Regions from separate parts of the Methylorubrum sp. B1-46 genome, predicted to be linked through region 1. Evidence: predicted binding sites of a transcription regulator. Region 1 holds the regulator's gene; the other holds the start of a gene.
What was found. The regulator PhoB, encoded in region 1, activates phosphate uptake and scavenging genes when phosphate is short. The targets are predictions, from matches to a motif close to TGTCATNNANCTGTCAT.

Region 1 (11,692 bases):
GTGCCGGGCGCGGCTGCGACATGGTCGGGCCCCGGCGCGCCGTAGGCCGCCGCCGCCGCAGCCTTGAGCCGGGCAAGGTCGCCGGGGGAGGGCAGGCGGTGCAGGACACTGGCTTCGAGCGGCGGCAGCGGATAGGGCACCGGGTTGATGCCGGTCGACAGGTCGAGCCACGGCTCGGGCGCGTCCGGGAACAGCCGGCGGGCGGCGTCGAGATCGCCACCATGCGCGATTGCTTCCTTTGCACCGTCCTCCCGCACCTCGCCTCCGTCCCTTCCGCCCCGCACCGACCCCGCCCACGATGTCCTGGATCGCCCTGACCCATCCGCCCGACACCCTCGGCATCCTGGCGCTCGCCTTGCTGATCGAGGCCTTGGCCGGCTATCCCGACCGCCTCTACAGGGCGCTCGGCCACCCTGTCACCTGGATCGGCCGGCTGATCGCCGGGCTGGAGCGCGGGCTGAACCGGGGCAGCCCTGCCGCGCGCCGGCTCGGCGGTGTTCTGGCGCTCATGCTCCTGCTCACGGTCACGGCCGCCGTTTCCCTGGCCCTGACCGCACTCGCCGCGCTCGCGGGCCAAGGTGCCGGCGTGATCCTCCTGGCCCTTCTCGCCGCGAGCCTGCCGGCGCAGCGCAGCCTGTTCGTCCATGTCCGGCGCGTCTCCGCCGCCCTGCGGACGGAGGGACTTTCCGGCGGTCGCACAGCCGTCTCGATGATCGTCGGGCGCAATCCCGACAGCCTCGACGAGGCAGCGGTGTGCCGGGCGGCGATCGAGAGCCTGGCGGAAAATTTTTCCGACGGCATCGTCGCGCCGGCCGTCTGGATCGGCGCGGGCGGCCTGACCGGCGGCGCGCTCTACAAGGCCATCAACACGGCCGACAGCATGATCGGTCATCGCACCCCACGCTACGAGGCCTTCGGCTGGGCTTCCGCCCGCCTGGACGACCTCGTCAACCTGCCGGCCTCGCGGCTCACGGCGCTGCTGCTGGTCGTGTCCGCGGCCCTGAGCCGGGACGTCTCCGCCAAGGGTGCGTGGCGGGCGATCCGCCGCGATGCGGGCCATCACCGCTCGCCGAATGCCGGCTGGCCGGAGGCGGCGATGGCTGGCGCGCTCGGCCTGCGGCTCGCCGGCCCGCGCATCTACGGCGCCACCCGCGTCGAGGACGCCTGGATGGGCGACGGACGGGCGGAGGCCAACGCCGACGACATCGTGCGCGCGTTGAAGCTCTACCGAACCGCCTGCGCGCTGCAATTCACACTGGTCGTTGCCGGAACCGGGATCTGGCTCACCTTCGGCCGGTAGCCGTGCTCAGCGCAACTGCAGCAGCCCGTTGCAGTCGAGATGCGCCTCCAGATGGTCGGCGAAGGCGTCGAGCACCGCTTCGATGCCCGCCTCGTAGCGGGTGAGGCCCGGCGCGGCGCCGAGCCGGGCGAGCCAGGCGGCGCGCTGGCGGTCGTCGGCGAACAGGCCGTGGACATAGGTGCCGGCGACGAGCCCGTCGGGGGAGACCGCCCCGTCGGCCCGGCCGTCGGAAAAGTGCAGCAGGGGCCGGGCGGTGTCCGGCCCGGCGGTGTCGCCGACATGCATCTCGTAGCCGGAGAACGGCACGCCGTCCGCGAGCGTCGTGCCGGTGACGGCGAGAAGGCGCTTGGCGTCCGTCATCACCGTCTCAATGTCGAGCAGGCCGAGGCCCGGCAAGTTGCGCGGTGCCCCCTCGATGCCCTGCGGATCGGCAATGGAGCGACCGAGCATCTGATAGCCGCCGCACAGTCCCAGTACCCGCCGCCCGCGGCGCAGATGCGCGCGGATGTCGATGTCCCACCCTTGCGCGCGCAGGCAATCGAGATCGTCGATCGTGGTCTTCGAGCCGGGCAGAATGATGAGGTCGGCTTCCGCCGGAACCGCCTTGCCGGGCGGCACGAAGACCACGCCGACGCCGGGTTCCTGCCGCAGCGGGTCGAGGTCGTCGAAATTGGCGATGTGGGGAAAGCGCAGCACCGCGATCAGCGGCCCGGCGCCGTCGCGGTGGGCCTGCGGCGCTTCGAGCGCCACCGCATCCTCCGGCGGGAGGCGGGCGGCGTCGGGAAAGAACGGCACGAGGCCGAACGGCGACCAACCGGTGCGCGCGGCAATCAGGGCCATGCCGTCGGCAAACAGCGTCGGGTCGCCGCGAAAGCGGTTGACGATGAAGCCGCGGATCATCGCCGCGTCGTCCGGCTCCAGCACGGCCTGCGTGCCGACGAGGCTGGCGATGACGCCGCCCCGGTCGATGTCGCCGACGAGCACCACCGGCGTCCCCGTGGCGCGGGCAAAGCCCATATTGGCGATGTCGCCCTGGCGCAGGTTCACCTCGGCCGGCGAGCCGGCGCCCTCCACGAGCACGATGTCGGCCTCGGCGCGCAGCCGCTCGAAGCTGTCGAGCACCGATTCCATCAGCCGCGGCTTCCAGGCCTGATACTCGCGCGCCTTGGCGGTGCCGATCATGCGGCCCTGTACCACCACCTGTGCGCCGACCTCGCTCTGCGGCTTGAGCAGCACCGGGTTCATATGGACGGACGGCGCCGCTCGCGCGGCGCGGGCCTGGAGCGCCTGGGCGCGTCCGATCTCGCCGCCATCCGCGGTGACAGCGGCGTTGTTCGACATGTTCTGCGGCTTGAACGGACGCACCGTCAGGCCGCGCCGGGTGAAGGCGCGGGCGAGCCCCGCCACCAGCAGCGATTTGCCGACATCGGACCCGGTCCCCTGGATCATCAGGGCGCGGGTCATGGGCGGTTCTTCGTGTCGAGCGCGGGCATGCGCCTGCCATGGCACCGGCGGCGGCCAGCGTCGAGCCGGATCTATGCGAGCCGGGGTCGCCCGCGTTCGCTCCTCAGCCAGCCCAGCGCGCCCGCAGGGTCGGAGACGGCGGGAACGTCGGGCAGGGCAGGGCGGGCGACGATCACCACCGGCAAGCCCAGCCGGCGCGCCGCCTCGATCTTCGGATAGGTCGCCGCGCCACCGGAATTCTTCGTTACCAGCACCTCGATCCGCGACTCGCGCATGAAGCGGATCTCGTCCGCGAGCGCGAAGGGGCCGCGGGCGCTCACCGTCACGAGGTTCGGCACCGGCAGCGCATCGCCGACCGGCTCGATGGTGCGCACGACGTAGGCGTGCTGCGGGGCGGGAGCAAAGGCGGACAGCTCCTGCCGGCCAATGGTGAGGAACACCGTTCGCGGCGCCGGCCCGAGCGCATCGAGGCAGGCCGGTACGCTCGCGGCCTCGGTCCAGTCGTCGCCGGGCTGCCGCTCCCAGGCCGGGCGGCGCAGGGCGAGCAGCGGAACGGCGGCGGCCCGGCAGGCCGCAGCGGCATTGGCCGAGATCCGCGCGGCGAAGGGATGGGTCGCGTCGATCACTGCCTCAATGCCGTTCTCGGTCAGCCATCTTGCCAACCCCTCGGCACCGCCGAACCCGCCGACGCGCATCGGCACCGGCTCAGGCCGCGGCGCCGCGGTGCGGCCGGCGAGGGAGAGCGTCACCGCGAAGTCCGTCTCGGGAGCGAGCCGGGCGACGAGCGCGCTCGCCTCGGTCGTGCCGCCGAGCACGAGCACCCGCATTGGGCGTGGACCGGGATTCGGCTTTGGATGGCCGGCGGAAGAACCCTGGTCGGCGGCCCCGGACATTCGTACAACCTGTCTCGCCCGCGATCAGCCCGGCACAGGTCGGGCAAGGTTTTCGACGTGAGACCCTTCTGCCGCGATTGCCTGACGATGCAAGCCGTGGGCGCCCTGCGCTGCCGCGGCTGCGGCTCACCGCGGCTGCTCACCCACCCGGCCCGCGACGGGCTCACCATCGCCCATGTCGATTGCGATGCCTTCTACGCCGCGATCGAAAAGCGCGACGACCCGTCGCTGCGGGACAGGCCGCTCATCATCGGCGGGGGCAAGCGCGGCGTCGTCTCCACCGCCTGCTACCTTGCGCGGATCTCCGGCGTGCGCTCGGCCATGCCGATGTTCGAGGCGTTGAAGCGCTGCCCCGACGCCACCGTGCTGCGGCCCGACATGGAGAAGTATGCCCGCGTCGGGCGCGAGGTGCGGGCGATGATGCTGGCGCTGACGCCGCTGGTCGAGCCCGTCTCCATCGACGAAGCGTTTCTCGATCTGTCTGGGACCGAACGCTTGCACGGCACGAGCCCGGCCCTGACGCTCGCCCGCTTCGCCGCGCGGGTCGAGGCGGAGGTCGGCATCACCGTCTCGGTGGGCCTGTCCGCCAACAAGTTCCTGGCCAAGATCGCCTCGGACCTCGACAAGCCCCGCGGCTTCTCGATTGTCAGTGGCGAAGAGGCCGCCGCCTTCCTCGCCGACAAGCCCGTCGGCATCTTGCCCGGCATCGGCGAGAGCGCCCGCAACCGGCTCGCCGCGCTCAACATCCACCGGGTCGGCGACATCCTGCGCGCCGATCCGGTGCGCCTGCAGGCCTCACTCGGCCGTGACGGCCTGCGTCTGATCGATCTCGCGGCCGGCCGCGACCGGCGGCCGGTGCGCCCGACCCGCGAGGCCAAGAGCGTCTCGGCCGAGACGACCTTCTCGACCGATCTCACCCGGTTCGAGGATCTGCGGCCGATCCTGTGGCAGTTGTGCGAGAAGGTCTCGGCCCGGCTGAAGCGGGCGGAACTCGCCGCCGGCAGCGTCACGCTGAAGCTGAAGGATGCGCGGTTCCGGCTGCGCACCCGCACCCGCGGCGGCCTCAAACCGACGCAGCTCGCCGACCGGCTGTTTCACGAGGGCGAACCGATGCTCCGGGCGGCCTGCGACGGCACTGCCTTTCGGCTGATCGGCATCGGCGGCGGCGATCTCTGCGGCGCGATCCACGCCGACCGCGGCGACCTCGCCGATCAGGGCATCGAGCGCGTCGCCCGCCGGGAGGCGGCCCTCGACCGGCTGCGCGAGAAGTTCGGCAGCGGGGCGATCCAACGCGGCCTCGTCTTCACCGGCGAACCGGAGCGGCGACGGACGGAGCCGGCAAAGCCCAGGGCTTGAGGTCGCGGGGCTCAGGCCGGCTCCCGGCGGTCCTGCGGCCCGGGCGCGGTCTCCTCGCCGTCGCAGCGGATCACGCTGATGCTGCCGTCCCCCTCCAGCGAGGCGAGCCGCACGAGGGCCGGGTCGTCGACTCCCTGCAGGCGCAGCTGGGTCATGAGTTCGGAATGCGTGATCATCTCGCGACGCATGTTCCGCCAGCAGATGCGGCCATCGACGACGAGGGGGAGCCGCTTCGGCGTCATGAAGCGCTCGAAGGCGGGAAAGCGGAAGGCGATCCAGTCGATGGCGTAGTTCCACCCGACGATCGTCAGCACCAGTAGGATGCCCTCGGTCAGCGACTTGTACTCGTTGGAGAAGGCGTTCTGCGAGACGTCGGCGATCAGGACGATGACCAGCAGGTCGGCAAGGCTCACGGCGCCCGCCTGGCGCTGCATGACGAAGCGCATGATGAGGAACAGCGCGAGGTACATGACGGTACCGCGCAGGGCGATCTCCAGCAGGGAGTGCTCCGGCACGACCAATGCTCGCCAATCGGGCATTCGCCCCTCCGCCTCGCTCAACCGCCTGGGACGACCGTGCGCCCATCGCGTCGCTGCGCGCGCAGGGAACGGCGGTCATTCGACGAGAAACGCATCAGGGTCTCGGGCCGATGCGGCTCAATCCGCCCCTTCGTCGGGAATGTTGAGCAGAGTGCCGCAGGCCTTGCAGTGCACCGCGTCCGGCTCGTGCCGCTGCAAGCCGCAGGCGGGACAGGGGAAGCGTACCTTGTAGGGCCGGAACAGGACCTGCGCGAGGCGCAGGAACAGCGTGACGCCGCAGATCATCACCACGACCGAGATCAGGCGGCCGCCCGTGCCCTGCAGGGTGACATCGCCATAGCCCGTCGTCGTCAGCGAGGTGACGGTGAAGTACAGCGCATCGACGTAGTTGCCGATGTTCGGGTTCGAGCCGTGCTGCGTCGCGTAGACGAGGCTCGTCATGATGAAGATGAACACCGCGAGGTTCACCACCGCGATGATCACCTCCTCGTTGCGGCGGAAGAACGGGAAGTCCGCTCTCAGCCGGTCGAGCAATTGGTAGGTCCGCAGCAGCCGGAGCGTGCGCAGGATGCGCAGAAAGCCGGCTCCCTCACCGACGATGGGTGCAAGGAAGGAGGCGATCGCCGCCGCGTCCGCCCAGGTCGTCGGCCGCAGGAATTCGCGTGCCGGTCGCGGGCAGATCGCCAGCCGTGAGACGAAGTCGGCGGCGACGGCCACACCGATCACCACGTCGATCCCCTCGATCAGCGGCGGCCGGGGAAGAAACGAGGAGACGATGATGAACAGGAGGGTGGCGAGATCGAAGGCGAGAAGGCCGTAGCGGAAGCGATGCGCGCGGTCACTGCTTCCCTCGTAGAGCTCCCGCAGACTCTGCCTCAGGCCCGCCATCTCGCCACACGCTGCCGCCGCCGCTCGGGGCTCCGGCAGCATGAACGTTCCTCGGGCTCAGCCCGATCCGCCGCCGATTTCGCATCGACGATCCAAGGTTCTTTCAGGGCTACTTCTTGCAGTCGGTCCCGGATTTCGCGTCCGCCTTGGCGAGGTCGAGGCGACTCATGGTGCCGTTGATGGCGAAGTCCCCGTAATCGAGGTTCAACCGCCCGCTGACGCCGTCCTCGTAGAGGTCGAAGGTGAGGGTATAGATCGGCGTCCGCTCACCCTCGCCGGGGGTAAAGTAGCTCAAGGTCACCGGCCAGCGCCGCATGCTGGCGTGGTCGCCCTCGCGCAGGGGCTTGTCGCGCTCGGTATCGGAAGCTGGCGCCGCGCTCGGGCGGCCGATGATCGCCAGCGTGTCGTAGACCTTGCGTCCATCGTCCGAGCCGTCGAAAACCTTGGCCGCGACGGTGGTCTCGCCCGCCTTGGCCGCCTGAATCAGGCGGATCATGTGGTGGATCGGGAACATCACCGCGGCGTCCGTCTGGAACTGGTCGCGCTTGGGCTCCTTGAGCTTTACCTTAAGGGCGTCGCCCGCCTCCGCCGTCCCGTCCACGGCCGGCGACGGCGCGTTGTTGAGGAGGGTCGTGGTGCGGAAGCGGAAGCTCTTGCCGTCGCCGTTCTCAAAGGTCGTGCTGCGCAGATCCGAGGTGCGATCGCCCGACTCGCCGGAATCGATCATCGTCACCTGCCGCGTCTGCATGGTGTAGCCGCGGCAGGCATCACCCGAGAAATCGATGACGATGCGTCCGCGCACACCCTCGACCGCCCGCGTGCCGGTGGAACGCGCCAGCGACAGATCGTAGACCGCCCGGTGGTTGGTCAGCCGGATCGCCGTCTCATCCGGAACCGGCGCGGCCGGTCCGGCAGCCGAAGCGGTGCCGGGCAACGCGGCGAGAAGAAACAGGGCCGGCGCGAGGCGCAGTCGCATGCGATCTCCCAAGATCCGCTCAAGAACGGTTGTCCACAGGCGACAGGCCGGCGGATGACGCCCGTGACATAGGCATTGTGCCTGCTGGGACAATCATTTTTCGTTTCTCGCCCGAGCAGGGGCAGAGGCGCTGTTACGGCTTGCATACCCGCTCGAAGGCACTGCCGGATCGCACTTCCGGCGATTGCCGGATCCGGAAAAGAGCAATTTTACGCAATGCGTTAAGCGGTCTTGACAGACTCGGCTACCCTGACGCCGGAACGGTTCCGGGGCGTCGTCGGCGGAGTCGGATTGGCGGTGGAAACCGGTCCGTGAAACGCTGCGACCCTTGCTCCGCGGCCGAGCTGTCCTGTAGTCTTCACAGCGTCGCCATCGGCAGCTTTGGCGTCTGTTAACCGACATGTGCAGGGCCAGATTAAGAGCCCTGGCGAGGTCTGCTGTCGCTCCGCGCGGCCGAGACGCCGCGCGGTCGGTCGGTTGTGCGTACAAAGGACGTGTCGACGTGGAGGGGGCAATGACGGAAGCGGTCCCGAGCTGGACGGATGAACGCGTCGAGCTGCTTCGCCGCCTGTGGGACGATGGCTTGAGCGCGAGCCAGATCGCCCTTCAGCTCGGCGGCGTCTCCCGCAACGCCGTCATCGGCAAGGTCCATCGCCTCGGGCTCGCGGGTCGCGTCAAACCGGTCGGTCCGGCTGCGGCGCAGGGGCGTCGCAGGGATGACTTGGCCGCCGAGGTCGAGATCGAGGCGGTTCTCGTTGAGGAGCCGACGCTGCCGGAGCCGCCGGCGATCGTGGCCCATCGTCCTGCACCGAACTTCCCGCTGCCGCCGACACCGGCTCCGGAGCCCGTGGCGCTCGCGGTCTCCGAGCGCGTTACGATCATGGATCTGCGCGACTCCATGTGCCGCTGGCCGATGGGCGATCCGACGTCGCCGGAATTCCGCTTCTGCGGCGCCCGCGCCATCACGGGCCTGCCCTACTGCACCCAACACGCCCAGGTCGCCTATCAGCCGGCTGCCGAGCGTAAGCGCGACCGACGCGTCGCCGGCTTCCGCTAAGTCTTTCGAAGAGGCTCTGCTCGGGGAATTCGTCGACCGCAGAGAGCTTGGATTCGCCGGCGCCCTCGCCAAGTGCGCCGGCAGCGCTCGGACATCACCCCGCCACCTCATCCAACGGAGCGGCGATGAACGGTTGATCCCGTCAGTCCGCCGCCGTCATCGCGCGGCGAAGCCGAAGCGATCCACGACGCGTCTTGTCCGGCGATGTCGCGCTCCCGATCGACCGATCGGACCGAGGGCTCCCTTCCTCACTCGGCTCCGGCAAACATCTCATCGAACGAGTAGCCGGAGCCGCGCACGGTCCGGATCGGATCGCTCTGGCGCGGGCGGTTGATCGCCTTGCGCAGGCGGCCGACATGGACGTCCACCGTGCGCTCGTCGATGTAGACGTCGTGGCCCCACACCCCGTCGAGCAGCTGCTCGCGCGAGAAAACCCGGCCGGGGCTCTGCATCAGATATTCGAGCAGCTTGAACTCCGTGGGCCCGAGATGGATCTCGCGGCCCTGGCGGCGGATGCGGTGGCTGACGCGGTCGAGTTCGATGTCCCCGGCCACCAGCATGTCGGCGACGTGGGCGGGCTTGGACCGGCGCAACAGGGCGCGCACGCGAGCGAGCAGCTCCGGCACCGAGAACGGCTTGACGACGTAATCGTCGGCCCCCGTGGAGAGGCCGCGCACGCGGTCCGCCTCTTCGCCGCGGGCGGTCAGCATGATGACGGGCAGCCGCTCCGTCTCGCGCCGGGCCCGGATGCGGCGGCACAGCTCGATCCCCGAGAGCCCCGGCACCATCCAGTCGAGCAAGACGAGATCGGGCGTCATCTCGTGCAGGCGCAGGTCCGCCTCTTCGCCGCGGATCGCGACGTCGACCGCGAAGCCCTCCGCTTCGAGGTTGTAGCGCAGCAGGGTCGTCAGCGATTCCTCGTCCTCGACGATCAGGATGCGCGCACTCGTCATCGTCCGTCTTTCCATCCGTTGCGTCCGGCCCAGTCCCTCGCTGGGGCAGGCCGGAGACGCGTCTTCGGCGCCGCGCGTCTCGAGCGCCCTCGTCAGGCGCTCGGCGTCACCGTCGCGTAGTTCGAAGCGTCGTTCTTGGGCCGCTCAGCCGTCGGCGTCTCGCCGGTGACGAGGTACTCGATCGTCTCTGCCACGTTGGTAGTGTGATCGCCGATGCGCTCCACGTTCTTGGCGCAGAACAGGAGGTGGGTACAGAACGAGATGTTGCGCGGATCCTCCATCATGTAGGTCAGGAGTTCGCGGAACAGTGAGTTGTACAGCGCGTCGATGGCACTGTCGCGCTGCCATACCTCGTGGGCGGCGGCCACGTCGCGGCTGGCATAAGCGTCGAGCACGTCCTTGAGCTGTTCCTGCACGAGGTCGCTCATGTGCTGGACGCCGAGCACGATCTTCTGCGGCTGCGCCTGATCGCTGATTGCCACGACGCGCTTGGCGATGTTCTTGGCCAGATCACCGATCCGCTCGAGGTCACCGGAAACGCGGATGCCGGAGATCGTCTCGCGCAGGTCGATGGCCAGCGGCTGGCGCCGGGCGATGAGGAGAACCGAGCGCTCCTCGATTTCCCGCTGCAGCAGGTCGAGGCGCTTGTCGGCGACGATCACCGCCTGGGCGAGCGTCGTGTCCCGACGCACCAGGGCATCGGTGGCATCGGTCATCATCTTCTCGGCCACGCCGCCCATCTCGGCGATGGAGCGGCGCAGGTTTTCAAGGTCGGTGTCGTAGGAGGAGACGATGTGCTCGGCCATGTCGCGCATTCCCGATCAGGCAGTCGGACGAGAGCGCTCTCGGGTCGAAGCGGACGCGAGTCCGGCGACGGCGAGAGCCTCGAAACGAGGACGCAGGGTGGATCGCGACGGCATCGCAGTCGCGACCGGGCTTAGTGTCTCTCACAAAACTCCCGCTGCGCTGTCGTCTCCAGAGCGAGAACGGCCGTTGATCGGGAGTTTTATGAGGCACTCTTAACCGAAGCGGCCGGTGATGTAGTCCTGGGTCTGCCGCTTGGCCGGGTTCATGAAGATCTTCGTGGTGGCGTCGAACTCGATCAGCTCGCCGAGATACATGAAGGCGGTGAACTGCGAGATGCGTGCGGCCTGCTGCATGTTGTGGGTCACGATGACGATCGTGAAATCGGCCCGCAATTGCTCGATCAGTTCCTCGATGCGGCCGGTCGAGATCGGATCGAGAGCCGAGGTCGGCTCGTCGAACAGAATCACCTCGGGGCGCTGGGCCACGGTGCGGGCGATGCACAGGCGCTGCTGCTGGCCGCCCGACAGGCCGGTGCCGGGCTGCTTGAGCTTGTCCTTCACCTCGTCCCACAGGGCGGCCTTGCGCAGCGATTCCTCGACGCGGCCATCCAGCTCAGACTTGGGCAGCTTCTCGTAGAGGCGCAGGCCGAAAGCGACGTTGTCGTAGATCGACATCGGGAAGGGCGTCGGCTTCTGGAACACCATGCCGATGCGCGAGCGCAGCTCGTTGAGATCGACCTTGGAGTCGAGGACGTTCTGCCCGTCGAGCAGGATCTCACCCTCGGCGCGCTGCTCCGGGTAGAGGCTGTAGATGCGGTTGAAGGTGCGCAGCAGCGTCGATTTTCCGCAGCCGGACGGGCCGATCAGCGCCGTGACCTGCCGGTCGCGGAAATCGAGGTTGATGTCCTTCAGGCCGTGAAAGCTGCCGTAGTAGAAGTTCAGGTCTTTCACGGCGATGCGCACGGGCGCCTTGACGTCGGCCGGGCTGCGGCCCTCGAACTGGCTGCGGATCGCGGGGGAGGCGCTCATCGGATCTCTCGTCGGTAGGAGGTCTGTCCCGGGGCCTTCAGCGCGGCCGCTGGTCCTTGATCACGAAGCGGGCCACCACCGACAGGGCAAGGATGGTGACGGTGATGAGGAGCGCCCCCGACCAAGCGAGGCTCTGCCAGTTCGGGTAGGGCGAGAGGGCGAACTGGTAGATCATCACCGGCAGGTTCGGCACGCCGCCGAGCAGGTTGGTGTTGAACCAACTGTTGTTGTTCAGCGCCGTGAACAGCAGCGGCGCGGTCTCGCCGGCGATGCGGGCGAGCGCCAGGATGATGCCGGTGACGATGCCCGCGCTCGCCGCGCGCCAGGTCACCGCACGGATGACGAGGGAGCGCGGGGCGCCGAGCGCCGCGCCGGCCTCGCGCATCTGGCCGGGCACGAGGCGCAGCATGTCCTCGGTGGTGCGCACGATC
Region 2 (11,692 bases), 1.3 Mb from region 1:
TGAGGGTGGGAGGCTGCTGTTGAGCACCTGTCCGCTGAACGACGGCTTCGCCCCATGAGCCGACATTTGTCGGCACGCGCCGAACCGCCGCTCCCGACCCTACTCGGACGCTAGAGCATCATCCCGAAAGGTGGTTGTCGGCTTTCAGAAAAAATGCTGCAGAAACAAGGAGCTAGAGCATCATCCTGGATCCGATATCCCGGATGATGCTCTAGGAACGTCTGCTTGCCGGCAATGTGGACGGGCTGATCCGGTCTCCGCTTGATCAAAGCGGGGATCGGATTGGCAAGCCCGCGCGGCGCTTGAGCGACGGCCAAATCCGCCATCCCGAAGGGATCAACCGGATTTGGTATGAGATATTTGATCGCTTCGCTCAGCTCGATGTCGCTTGCGGGGCTCGGGAGTCGCTTGAGCTCGGGGGCAGCTTGCCGAGGGCGAAGCGCATGTTGGCTAGAAAGCGCGGACGCTCCGCCTCCGGCACCTCCCCGCCCTCTAGGGCGCGCAGGCTCGCATCAAGGGATTCGCGGTAGCGCCCGCACCAATAGGCGTTGACCGCGAACTCGTCATAGAGCCCGTAGGCGTAGATCCATGTCTCGATGAACAGTCCGTCCGCCGGCGCCGGCAGGCCGAGCAACGGCTCGGCGAGCGAGCACCCTTGCGCATGCCGGGACAGGACGCGGCAGAGACGGCTGGCAGCGTGGGCGGCCTCGGCCCGACCGGGCACAGCGGCGTTGGCTCGGGCATAGATCGCGAGGATCGAGTCAGGTGGGCAGCCCAGCCGCTCCATCATCCGCCCGGCCTGGAGCAGGCTGACGTAGACCTCCTCGCCCCAGAAGCCGAGTTCCGCTCGGCGCAAGTAGGCTTCAATTGCCTTGGTGAGTTGGCCGCAATCGCGGTAGCTCTGCGCGAGATAGAAGGTATAGCGCGAGACGAGGAAGGGGTCCGACTCGGTAGCGAGAGCGCGTTCGAGTACCTGCGCATCCTGACCGTAGGTCTGCGGGTCACGGCGGCGAGCGCCATCGTGGTTGCGCACCATCGTCACCGGCAGCGTGCCGGCGGTGGTGGTCACGTCCCCGCAAGTTAAGAACTCATGCAGCACGCCCCGGTAGCGCCAAGGCAATGCCGAGCGGACGATCTGCGTACGCTGGTAGATGATTCCTTCATCGGCGATGTCGAGGAAGTAGGCGTCTGCTTCCAGATCCGGCAGGACGAAGCTGGGCGGCATGCGAAGCGTGTCGTCGGCGTCTATGATCAGCGTAAAGGTACCGTGTGCCCGAGCGAAGGCGAGTGCCTCACTGCGGTTGTGCGCGAAATCCTGCCAGGGACGCTGGTGCAGGGTGCCAGGCAAATCACGCAATGCATCGCCGATGATCGCCTGCGTCCCGTCCGTTGAACCCGTGTCGACGATGATCCAATGATCGATAATCGGTCGGACTGAGGCGAGGCAGCGGCGGATGACGGGCGCCTCGTTCTTGACGATCATGCACAGGCAGACAGTCTGACCAGTCGGCGTCACAACAGCTCACCTCACGCGTCGAAGAAGGGGGGTCGACAGAGCAGAGCGACCTGGCAGCATCGCATGGCTGCAACCGGCGCCTGCCAAGGCAAGATATAATCGATGCAAGTTCTGCGCATCGAGAGACAATCATTGCAAAACATCACTTGCTGGCAAAAAGGGGCAGATTCAACTCATCCTATTATCGGTGACGCCTGCTATATACACTTTCAGAAGATGCTATTCAGGCGCTGCGACATTGCGCGTCCAGGTGGTGAACGAGAGGCACGCGCAGATCGGCCTCTGCCCAGGGTGTGCGCATCCCCGGGGGTGGATCAGTCATCTTTGAATGTCGGTAACGCTCCGAGTCGAAGCACGGCGACGGATCGATGTCTCGTACGGCCCCAAAGCGCAGGTGGTGCGCAAACGGATCGCGATTCGGACCGATCTCGACACCGTAACGGTCGAGATAGAAAGCGAGATCGAAGTTTGGGTTTGGCGCGAAACGCTGACTGCGTCGATGGGTGAGGAAGTGGGCCAGCGCGCAGATTCGAGGTGGCAGCCCGTAGGTTCGCGCGTACCAGTGCGGATCGAAGTAGCAGACTGGGCGGCAGCCAGACGCCTCACCGACCGTGAGGTAATGCACGAGTGGGTTCTGGTCGGCTCCCTTGAGGTAGCGGTCGCGATACCAGAGCGGGTCGAAGTAGAGGTTGGGCCGTCGGCCCTCGCGCCAGCCGAAGCGGCAGAAATGCTCGATCGGCTCCGCCTCCTCGCGCATGACGTCGGGAGCTTCGTAGAGATAGAGCGTCTCGTCAAACAGCTCGGAGCTGGCGATCAGGCGACGCTCCCTGAGCAGCCGAAGCTCTGCGTACCAAAAACGGGCAGCCGCCCTCCATCGACGAAGCCGCTTGGCCATCGCATCTGTCTCAGCTGAGGCCGCACAGGCTCCGGCGCGGCAAGTGAATGGGCCTCGGGCGCCTCAACACCCTGCGGGGCAGGCAGGCCGAGCGCGGTTATTCGCCAAGCCTCGGCCGATTGTCGGAAGCGGGCGGATCCGTACCGTCGAGAGCATCGTGCTGGATATCAGATCCAGCACGATGCTCTATCCTCTTGTTTATGCATCGTCTTTTTCCAAAAGCCGGTGACCACCTTTCGGGACGATGCACAAGTTGTCAGGAAAGTTCGGCGCTGAGCAGGCTCAGCGCCGAACAGTCGTCAGGCGATTGAGCGGCTGAGGCCGAGACGTGCCCGCCATCCAGCATGCGACCGCTGCTCCACCTCTTGGACGTCAGCCTGCCGCTCAAGCTGCGCCCGCACCTTCTTCAGCTTAGCCCCAGCGATCACGTAGGGCGCACAGCCCCCCTCATGCGCCATCGCCGCAAAGGTCGGGTGCAGGATCAGCGGCGCCTCGCCATTCTCGAAGAATCCGCGGTTGTCCACGTCGAGGTAGCTCTCCGTCGGCAATCCTTCAGCAAGCAGGAGCGCATGCTGCTCCAGCTCGACGTGAAGATACTCGACCGAGGAGACCGCCACCCGCGTGATTGTGCGGTCATTTACGAGGCAGATCGCAGGGATGAGAACGCCGTCGCAGTAGAGGCCGTGGCCGGGCGAGACGATGAGATCCCGAACCGGTAGGCCTCGGCCGAAGGCGCCGGCGGCGATCCGCACGGGATGGGCAGTGGCAGGCTGCGGATGAGTCCGCAGGTCGAGGTGCCGACGGCCGATCCAGCGCACGATGGCAACGGCACCGTCGGCGAGACGGACACGATCGCCGGGCCGCAGATCCTCGATCGCCGTCTCGCCATCAGGCGTCGCGATGCGGGTGCCGGGAGTGAAGCAGATTACCGGGCCTGTGGCTCCGGTGCCGCCCGTGGCTCCGGTGCCGCCCGTGGCTCCGGTGCCGCCCGTGGCTCCAGTCCCGCCCGTGGCTCCGGTGCCGCCCGTGGCTCCGGTGCCGCCCGTGGCTCCGGTGCCGCCCGTGGCTCCGGTACCGCCCGTGGCTCCGGTGCCGCCCGTGGCTCCGGTACCGCCCGTGGCTCCGGTGCCGCCCGTGGCTCCAGTCCCGCCCGTGGCTCCGGTACCGCCCGTGGCTCCGGTACCGCCCGTGGCTCCGGTACCACCCGTGGCTCGAGCGTTATAATCTCCGAGAGCACCGTTGCTGTCGGCAGTAAACCGCGTCCTCGTCGTTCCGGCCGGGGGATTTGATCCATACAATTGCGTATTTGACAGAAGGTACCGGTAAGTTCCCCGATCTGTCTCGCCGGGGGGAATTGCATTACTCGTGAACAACATCATGTCAGAGTTGTCATACTGCGTCGCGGTGAGCTGCACCGACGTCCCAGCAAATCCGGCCGGCGCATCCGCGCCATAAGTGAGATTCACGGTGCTGCCCGGACCAGTAACTGTGCCGTTGATGCTCACAGAGTAGGTGGATGCAGCATCGACCTGGAAAGTGGCAGACGCCCCACCGTCATCAATGCCGAGAAATCCGGCAGCATATACAGTATTATTGAAATTTATCGGCAGAGCCATCGCGTTATCTCCCTGAATCGAACAATTTGAGCTCCCGCATTTGCAACATACAAAGTGCGCTAACAAGTGTAAGCTCAAACTCGTTCTTGTTAGTTATTTACAGACGACCCTGAAGACGCGCTCCACCGTTCGCCTCTCCTAAAAGAATGCCGCGAACCTGAGCGGCCAGCAATCCCTCGAAACATATAGTTCGTCACAAAACTTATTATCTTCTAGGATTGAGCCGTGCCTGTGCTTCATTTGCAACATATTGCCGCAGAATCTGCATGGTAATGCCAAATAGGAAAAGTATTCGGGACATATAGGCAATTCATATTCCTAATTTGCCCGTACCCCACCGCCGGCGGTCTGATGGTGTCAGTTCAGCACGATATGCGCCGCAAGATTCATCAAATATTTGTTCAAGGATTATCTATGTATCTTTTAATAACCGGAAATTATTGCGACATACTGTTTGGCAAGTGAAGATTTCAATTCCGAAACCGTAATGGATGCATCCAGATCCTGCTTAGATTCTCGTGCCTGCTCTCCACTCCATCCGGACCTTCGGCGAAAGCGGCTCGAATGTCCGCAAGGAGTTCAACAGCGTGGATTGCAGGCCCGCGGTTGGAGTGTCCGAGAGGGGTCGGAAGCGAGCCGACGCACGGTCGAGCCGTTCCCGTGTCCCCCCTGACCTTCGAAACTCGTCAGAAGCGACCGTGTCGGGCGGTCTCGGCACAAGCCCGATCGCAGCAAAATTCACCCCGTCATCCCTCTCCGACGCACCATTGTGCAGTGCGGAACCGTGCCCGGTAGCGATCATTGCCCCTGCGACGAGGAGGTGATCGATGGCGCAAGCCCACGCAGTCTTCGACGAGCTCATCGGATGGATCGTCCAGCTTCCCTGGTGGGTCGCGAGCCCGATCCTGATCGCCGGCTGCTGCGCGCTGGTGCTGCCCCTGCACGGGGTCGCCTATCGCTTCGCGCAGAGGGCGGTGAGCGGCAAAAGCTTATTCTGGCGCTCGCTCGTCTCGCGCACCCGGGGTCCGAGCCGGCTCGCGCTGCTGGTGGTGGCCCTGGCGCTCGCGGTCTCGACCGCCCCCCTGACCTGGCAGATCCGGCTCGTTCTCAATCAGGTGCTGCTCGTCGCCTTCGTGACGCTGGCGGGCTGGACCTGCGCCACGGCGATCCACATCGCCACCGTGATCTACCTGCGCCGGTTCAAGCTCGACGCAGAGGACAACCTGCTCGCGCGAAAGCATTTCACGCAGATGCGCATCCTGGAGCGGGCGGCGCTGACCATGGTGGCCCTCCTCACCGCGGCCATCGTGCTGATGACCTTCGAGCCGGTGCGGCAATACGGCGTGAGCCTCCTCGCCTCGGCGGGCGCCGCCGGGCTGATCCTCGGGCTGGCGATGCAGCCGGTGCTCTCCAACCTCGTGGCGGGCATCCAGATCGCCATCACCCAGCCGATCCGGATCGAGGACGCGATCATCGTCGAGAACGAGTGGGGCTGGGTCGAGGAGATCACGGCGACCTACGTCGTCGTGCGGCTGTGGGACTGGCGCCGCCTCGTGCTGCCGCTGACCTACTTCATCCAGAAGCCGTTCCAGAACTGGACCCGCGAGGGTGCGTCCCTGATCGGCTCGGTGTTCCTCTACGTCGATCACCGGGCGCCGATCGAGGCGATGCGCAAGGAGCTGCGGCGGATCGCGGGGGCGTCCCGGCTGTGGGACGGCCAAGTGGTCAACCTGCAGGTCTCGGATGCGCGCGAGGGCGTGATCGAGCTGCGGATGCTGGTGAGCGCGCGCAACGCACCCCAGACCTGGGACCTGCGCTGCGAGGTGCGCGAGAAGATGATCGGCTTCCTGCAGAAGGAGCATCCTGCCGCTCTGCCGCGCCAGCGGGCGGAATGGGTCAACCCCGATCCGCCCTATCCCGGCGGCCGGGTCACGCCCGAGGCCGGCAACGGGCCCGGCCTGCGCGGCGAGCGCCCGGTCCGGAGCGATCCCCGCGCAGCGGCCGCCTGAACCGGCAACCGCACCGGAAACGAAAAGGGCCCGGTGCGGTCGATCCGCACCGGGCCCTTTCTCATCGCCGTAGGGGAGACCGCCTCAGCAGCTCGCGTGACCGCACTGGCGGATGTCGTTGATGGTCTTGCGCATCGGCTCGACGCCGACCGCGCCGGGCAGGATCTCGTCGCCGATGACGAAGGCGGGGGTGCCCGACAGGCTGAGCTTGTCGCCCAGACCGACATTCTCGGTCAGCGCGGCCTTCACCTCCGGCCCCTGCGCATCCCGCTTCAGGCGCTCGATATCGGCGCCGAACTCACGTGCCACCGCGATCGCCCGCTCGCCGTTGATGCGGCCCTTCGTCTCGAGCAGCTTGGCGTGATAATCGAACATCTTCTCCGGCTTGAGCTGCAGCTTGGCCGCGAGCGCGATCCGGCTTGCCTCCAGCGACTCGGCGCCGAGCACGGGGAAGTCCTTGAGCACCACCCGCAGCTTCGGATCGGACTTGATCAGGGTCTGCACGTCGGTGAACGCCTTGCGGCAATAGCCGCAATTGTAGTCGAAGAACTCGACCACGGTGACGTCGCCGTTCGGGTTGCCGGCGACGATGCCGTGGGGCGAGTTGGTCAGCGCCTCGCGCGATTCCTTCAGCGCGGCGGCCTGGGCGAGCTTCTGCGTCTCCTGGGCGCGGCGCTCGCCCTCGGCAATCGCCTCTTGGAGCACGTCGGGATTCTTGACGAGGTAGTCCTTGACGATCCCCTCGATCGCCTTGCGCTGAGCGTCGGTGAAGGGGACGGCCTCCTCCGCGCGGGCGCCCGCGGCCGCGCCGAGCGATAGGCCGCCGGCGAGGGCGAGGACGGAAACGGAGCGGAACAGCGTCATCGAGACCTCGTAATACGTGTCGGGACGAAGGCCCGGCGGGAACATCGACGGAGCGTTCAACCGGCCCTGCGCGACGAGACTATGGCACAGCGCGACCACCGCGCCGATGCCAATCTAACTTCCACGGGGCCGCCGCCCGGAAAAGCCTTCGTCCGGTCCTGCTCCAGGGCTGCGGCAATTTCACGGCGCCGGCCGCTCGCTTAGAAGTTTCAGCCAAGACCGCGCTACATTATCGATTCGCTAAACGATGCACTTCAAGTTCTCGGGCAGCCGCGATGCCGCCGGAGCGGGCGAAACGGGGGGAGCACAGCGTGATCGTCGTGGTGAGCGATCGGCCAGATCGTAGCCAGCCTCTGGTCGATGCCGTGCGCGCCGTTGCCGAGTGCCGAGTCGTCGGCACCGAGGAGACCTGGGACCGGATCGGTCCGCTCCGCGGCGTGATCGCCGACATCACCCTGAGCCGCCCCGAAGCCAAACGCTGCCTGCGCCTGCTCACGAGCCGATCGGCACGGGCACGCACGCCGCTCATCTGCCTGACGCGCGGCGGCGGACAGAGCGGCTTCACCGAGGCGCGCAATCTCGGCGCCACGCTCTGCCTGTCGGCTCTGGCCGAGCCGCGCATGGTCGTGGGCTCGCTGGTGCGCGAAGTCTGGCCCGACAAATCGGTGGCCGACCTCGTCGTCACCCGCGAGACGCAGCGGGCCGGCACGCTGATGACCAACCTGTTCGCCTCCGCCCAGACCGGCGCCGTCGACATGTCGAACGTGGAGCAGGGGGTCGGCCCGGTGCTCGACGCCATTCACGAGGGGGGCCTGTCGCGCTGGCTCGACGAGGTCTGGGCGCACGACGACGTGACCTTCCAGCACTGCCTGCTGGTCTCCGGCGTCGTCGCCGCCTTCGCCCAGAGCCTCGGCCTCTCCGCCGCGGACAGGCAACTCATGACCCGGGCCGCCCTGGTGCACGACGTGGGCAAGTCGCGCATTCCCCATGCCATCCTCAACAAGCCCGGCCGGCTCGACGACGACGAGCGCGCGGTGATGCAGACCCACGCGCCGATCGGCCATGAGATCCTCAGCGCGTCGGGCGGCTGCGATGCGGTGACGCTCGCGGTAACCCGCTACCACCACGAGATGCTCGACGGGTCGGGCTATCCAGACAAGCTGTGCTCCGGCGAGATCGGCGATCCGGTCCGGCTGCTGACGATCTGCGACATCTACGCCGCCCTGATCGAGCGGCGTCCCTACAAGGCGCCGATGTCGAGCCACGACGCGCTCTCCATCCTGGCGGGCATGGAAGGGAAGCTGGAGGGCGGACTGGTGCAGGCGTTCGGCCGGGCGGTCCGGGATACCCCCTGAGGCGATTCCCGGCGAGGGTAGCCCCGGCGAGCCTGCTTCTTCGTGGCTTGCATGCCCCGATCGCACCCTCGTCGTACGACGGTCATGGAAGCCATCATAAGTTAAGGAGGGATCGCCTTCGAGGGACTTGTGCATGTCTTCATCCCGACGATGGTCACGCCCCCCGGTCTGCGCCCCGATCCTATCCCTGGCCCTATCCCTGGTCTGCCTCGGCGGCACGGCGGCGATCGCCGAGGAGCGGCCGAGGAGGCACGCCGCCGAGAGCCGGCCCGGCAAAGGCGAGCCGAAGCGGGAGCCGTTCGGGGCGAAGGCCGACGCGGACAAGCCGCCGATCACCCTCGACGAGAAGGGCATCACGGCGCGCTTCGAGGACGGCAGCAAATTCCGCGTCGGCGGCCGGCTTCAGGCCGATTTCGGCGCGGGGCGGGTGCAGCAGCGCGGCTTCGGCCCGGCCTTCGAAGAGCCGGCGGCGATCCGCCGGGCCTGGATCGAGACCTATTACAGCCTCAAGAATTTCGAGTTCGCCTTCCAGTACGACGTCAACGAGCCGCGGGTGCCGGTGAGCGACGCCATCGTCGCCTACAAGGGCTTCAAGGACGTCATCATCACCCACGGCAACTTCAAGGAGCCGTTCAGCCTCGATCAGCTCATCAGCGACAACGTCAGCCAGTTCACCGAGCGCTCCCAGGCCGACGCCTTCGCGCCGGCACGCAACTTCGGCACCGCCATCGGCACCCACGGCGCAAACTGGACGGCGGTGACAGGTGTGTTCGGCGGCAACATCAGCACCGGCATCCAGAACAACGGCATCGCCTCGACCACCCGCGTGACCTACACGCCGTGGCTCTCCGAGAACAGGAACGACGTCGTGCATCTCGGGCTGGCCGGCAGCTACCGGACCCTCGGCGACGACACCAGCAGCCCCGGCCTGTCGAGCCGCTCGGAAGCGTTCCTGTTCGCCCGCCCGCTGGTGGATACCCGGACGATCCGCAACGCCACGGCGATCGGCCGCGCCGGGTTCGAGGCGGCGTGGCAGCAGGGACCGTTCCGGCTCCAGGGCGAGTACATCCTCACCAATATCGAGCGCCGCGACGGGCGCCCGCCGCTGTTCTTCCAGGGCGGCTACATCCAGGCCTCGGTGGTGCTCGACCGGAAGGGCCGGCCCTACCGGGTCGCCCCGACTTACGGCAGCGAGTACGGCGTCTTCACCGGCATCACCGTCGAGGAGGGCCAGCGGGTCAGCCGCGGCGGCACCGGCGTGTTCGAACTCGGACTTCGCTACAGCGCCATCGACCTCGAATCCCGCGAGATCCGCGGCGGCATCGAGCACGACTTCACCGCGGGCGTGAACTGGTATCCCGAGCCCAACATCCGCTTCGTCTTCGACTACATCCGCTCCCACGCCGAGCCGTCGGCGGCGGCGCTGAATTTCGGCCGCCGCACCGTCGATGCGGACGTCTTCATCGGCCGGGCGCAGCTCTACTGGTAGGCGGGGCAGGCGGCGACCCTCGCGGTTGAGCGGGCTGGCGTCAGGGTCTACCTGCAGCCCTGTCCCACTTCTCCCGTGAGGAGCCCGCCGTGAGCCCCGATCCCGCCCTCTCGCGCCGTGCGCAGGCCGTCGCCCCCTTCCTGGCGATGGACGTGATGGCCGCCGCCGGCGCCCGCGAGCGGCGCGGGGAGGGCGTCGTCCACATGGAGGTCGGCCAGCCCTCGGCGCCGGCGCCCCGCGCGGTGATCGCGGCGGCGCAAGCCGCGCTCGCCGACGGGCGCATCCCTTATACCGAGGCGCTCGGGCTGCCCGCTTTGCGCGAGCGCATCGCCCGGCACTACGCCGAGACCTACGGTGTCCGCCTTTCCCCCGAGCGGGTGGTGGTGACGACGGGCTCGTCGGCCGGCTTCGTGCTCGCCTTCCTCGCCCTGTTCGATGCCGGCGCGCGGATCGGCGTGCCGCGCCCCGGCTACCCGGCCTATGACGGCATCCTGCGCGCCCTTGACCTGATCCCGCAGCCGCTGACCCTGCGCGCCGAGGACCGCTACGCCCCGACCCCGGCGCTGGTGCGCGCGGTCCACGCAGCGGAGCGGCTCTCGGGCCTGCTGGTGATGAGCCCGGCCAACCCCTCCGGCACGGTGATCGCGCCGGCCCGCCTCGCCGAACTCTGTGCCACCGCGCGGTCCTTGCGCCTGCCCTTCATCTCGGACGAGATCTATCACGGGCTCAGCTACGGCGTGCCGACGGCCACCGCCCTGCAATTCGACGACGCTGCCGTCGTCATCAACTCGTTCTCGAAATTCTACTGCATGACCGGCTGGCGGGTCGGCTGGATGGTCGTGCCCGACGCCCTCGTGCGCGGGATCGAGCGGCTGGCGCAGAACCTCTATATCTCGGCGCCCTATCTCTCGCAGATCGCGGCACTGGCCGCCTTCGACACGCTCGACGAGATCGTGGCGATCCGCGACGGCTACGCGCGGAACCGCGCCCTGCTCCTCGATGCGCTGCCGCCTCTCGGCTTCACCGGCATCCACCCGGTGGACGGCGCCTTCTACCTCTACGCCGACATGGCTCGCTTGACGGACGATGCCGGCGCCTTCTGCCGGCGCATGCTCGACGAGGCCGGGGTGGCCGCCACACCCGGCCTCGATTTCGACCCGGAGGAGGGCGGCCACCACATCCGCTTCTCCTTCGCCGGCTCGCAGGTGGATTGCGCCGAGGCGGTTACGCGGCTGAAGGGGTGGCTGGGCTCCTGACCGGACGCAAAGCCCTGCGGCGCAGCGATCCCTTCCCCCTGTGGGGGAAGGGCGGCCCTCGCGTGAGCGAGGGTCGGGAACGGGATCACCCGCCTAGTCCGCACATGCCCTCTCCCACGGAGGGGAGAGGGATTTGAACGGATCCTCGGTCGGGGGTTACTCCCCGCCGAGCGCCGCCTTGGTGCGCGACCACCAGCCGGCCCGCTTCGGGCGGTTCGGATCGGGCGGGGTCAGCACCACCGCGACGGGCTCGGGCGCCGGCTCCGGCGCCGCCGGGACGGGGGCCGCCGCCTCGGTCGCGGCCTCCGCGACGGCATCCGCCCGGATCGGCTCGACTTCCGGCGCGGGAGCGACCGGAGGCCGCTCGGCGGCGCTGCCGTTCTCGGCGGCGAGCGAGACCGTGGTCACGTCGGCGTCGCTGACCGGCTCCTCGGGGCCGACCGGAAGGGCGTCGGAGGCGGTCTCCTCAGGATGCGCCTCGGAGACGGTCTCGGAGGCGTCCGCCGACCGGGCCTCGTCGGCCTCGGAATCCTGATCCGTGTCCGAGGAACCGTTGCGCTCGGTCCGGCCACGGCCGCGGCCGCCCCGGCGCCCGCGGCGGCGGCGGCGTCCGTTGCCGTCATCGTCGCCAGCCTCGGCAGCCTCCGAGGCGGCCTCGTCCCGCTCGGCGGCGGTGCCGACGGCCGCTTCGT

Region 2: LPC10_RS18090 (OprO/OprP family phosphate-selective porin) is a predicted target of PhoB. The motif match lies at 8,325-8,341, and genes of this name have one in related genera.

What each region holds. Positions count from the first base shown of each region.
Region 1 covers NZ_CP088247.1:5,161,468-5,173,159, reverse strand. The annotation lists gene cobD (threonine-phosphate decarboxylase CobD) at 1-257, opposite strand, end outside; gene cbiB (adenosylcobinamide-phosphate synthase CbiB) at 299-1,300, shown strand; gene LPC10_RS23980 (cobyric acid synthase) at 1,307-2,764, opposite strand; gene LPC10_RS23975 (cobalt-precorrin-6A reductase) at 2,836-3,657, opposite strand; gene LPC10_RS23970 (DNA polymerase IV) at 3,745-5,013, shown strand; gene LPC10_RS23965 (DUF421 domain-containing protein) at 5,025-5,552, opposite strand; gene LPC10_RS23960 (potassium channel family protein) at 5,670-6,440, opposite strand; gene LPC10_RS23955 (cell envelope integrity EipB family protein) at 6,550-7,416, opposite strand; gene LPC10_RS23950 (GcrA family cell cycle regulator) at 7,931-8,473, shown strand; gene phoB (phosphate regulon transcriptional regulator PhoB) at 8,722-9,426, opposite strand; gene phoU (phosphate signaling complex protein PhoU) at 9,519-10,232, opposite strand; gene pstB (phosphate ABC transporter ATP-binding protein PstB) at 10,446-11,261, opposite strand; gene pstA (phosphate ABC transporter permease PstA) at 11,299-11,692, opposite strand, start outside.
Region 2 covers NZ_CP088247.1:3,875,843-3,887,534, forward strand. The annotation lists gene LPC10_RS18060 (glycosyltransferase) at 374-1,483, opposite strand; gene LPC10_RS18065 (hypothetical protein) at 1,740-2,411, opposite strand; gene LPC10_RS18070 (Hint domain-containing protein) at 2,711-4,027, opposite strand; gene LPC10_RS18075 (mechanosensitive ion channel family protein) at 4,855-6,036, shown strand; gene LPC10_RS18080 (DsbA family protein) at 6,121-6,900, opposite strand; gene LPC10_RS18085 (HD-GYP domain-containing protein) at 7,212-8,255, shown strand; gene LPC10_RS18090 (OprO/OprP family phosphate-selective porin) at 8,389-9,744, shown strand; gene LPC10_RS18095 (pyridoxal phosphate-dependent aminotransferase) at 9,834-11,000, shown strand; gene LPC10_RS18100 (ribonuclease E/G) at 11,157-11,692, opposite strand, start outside.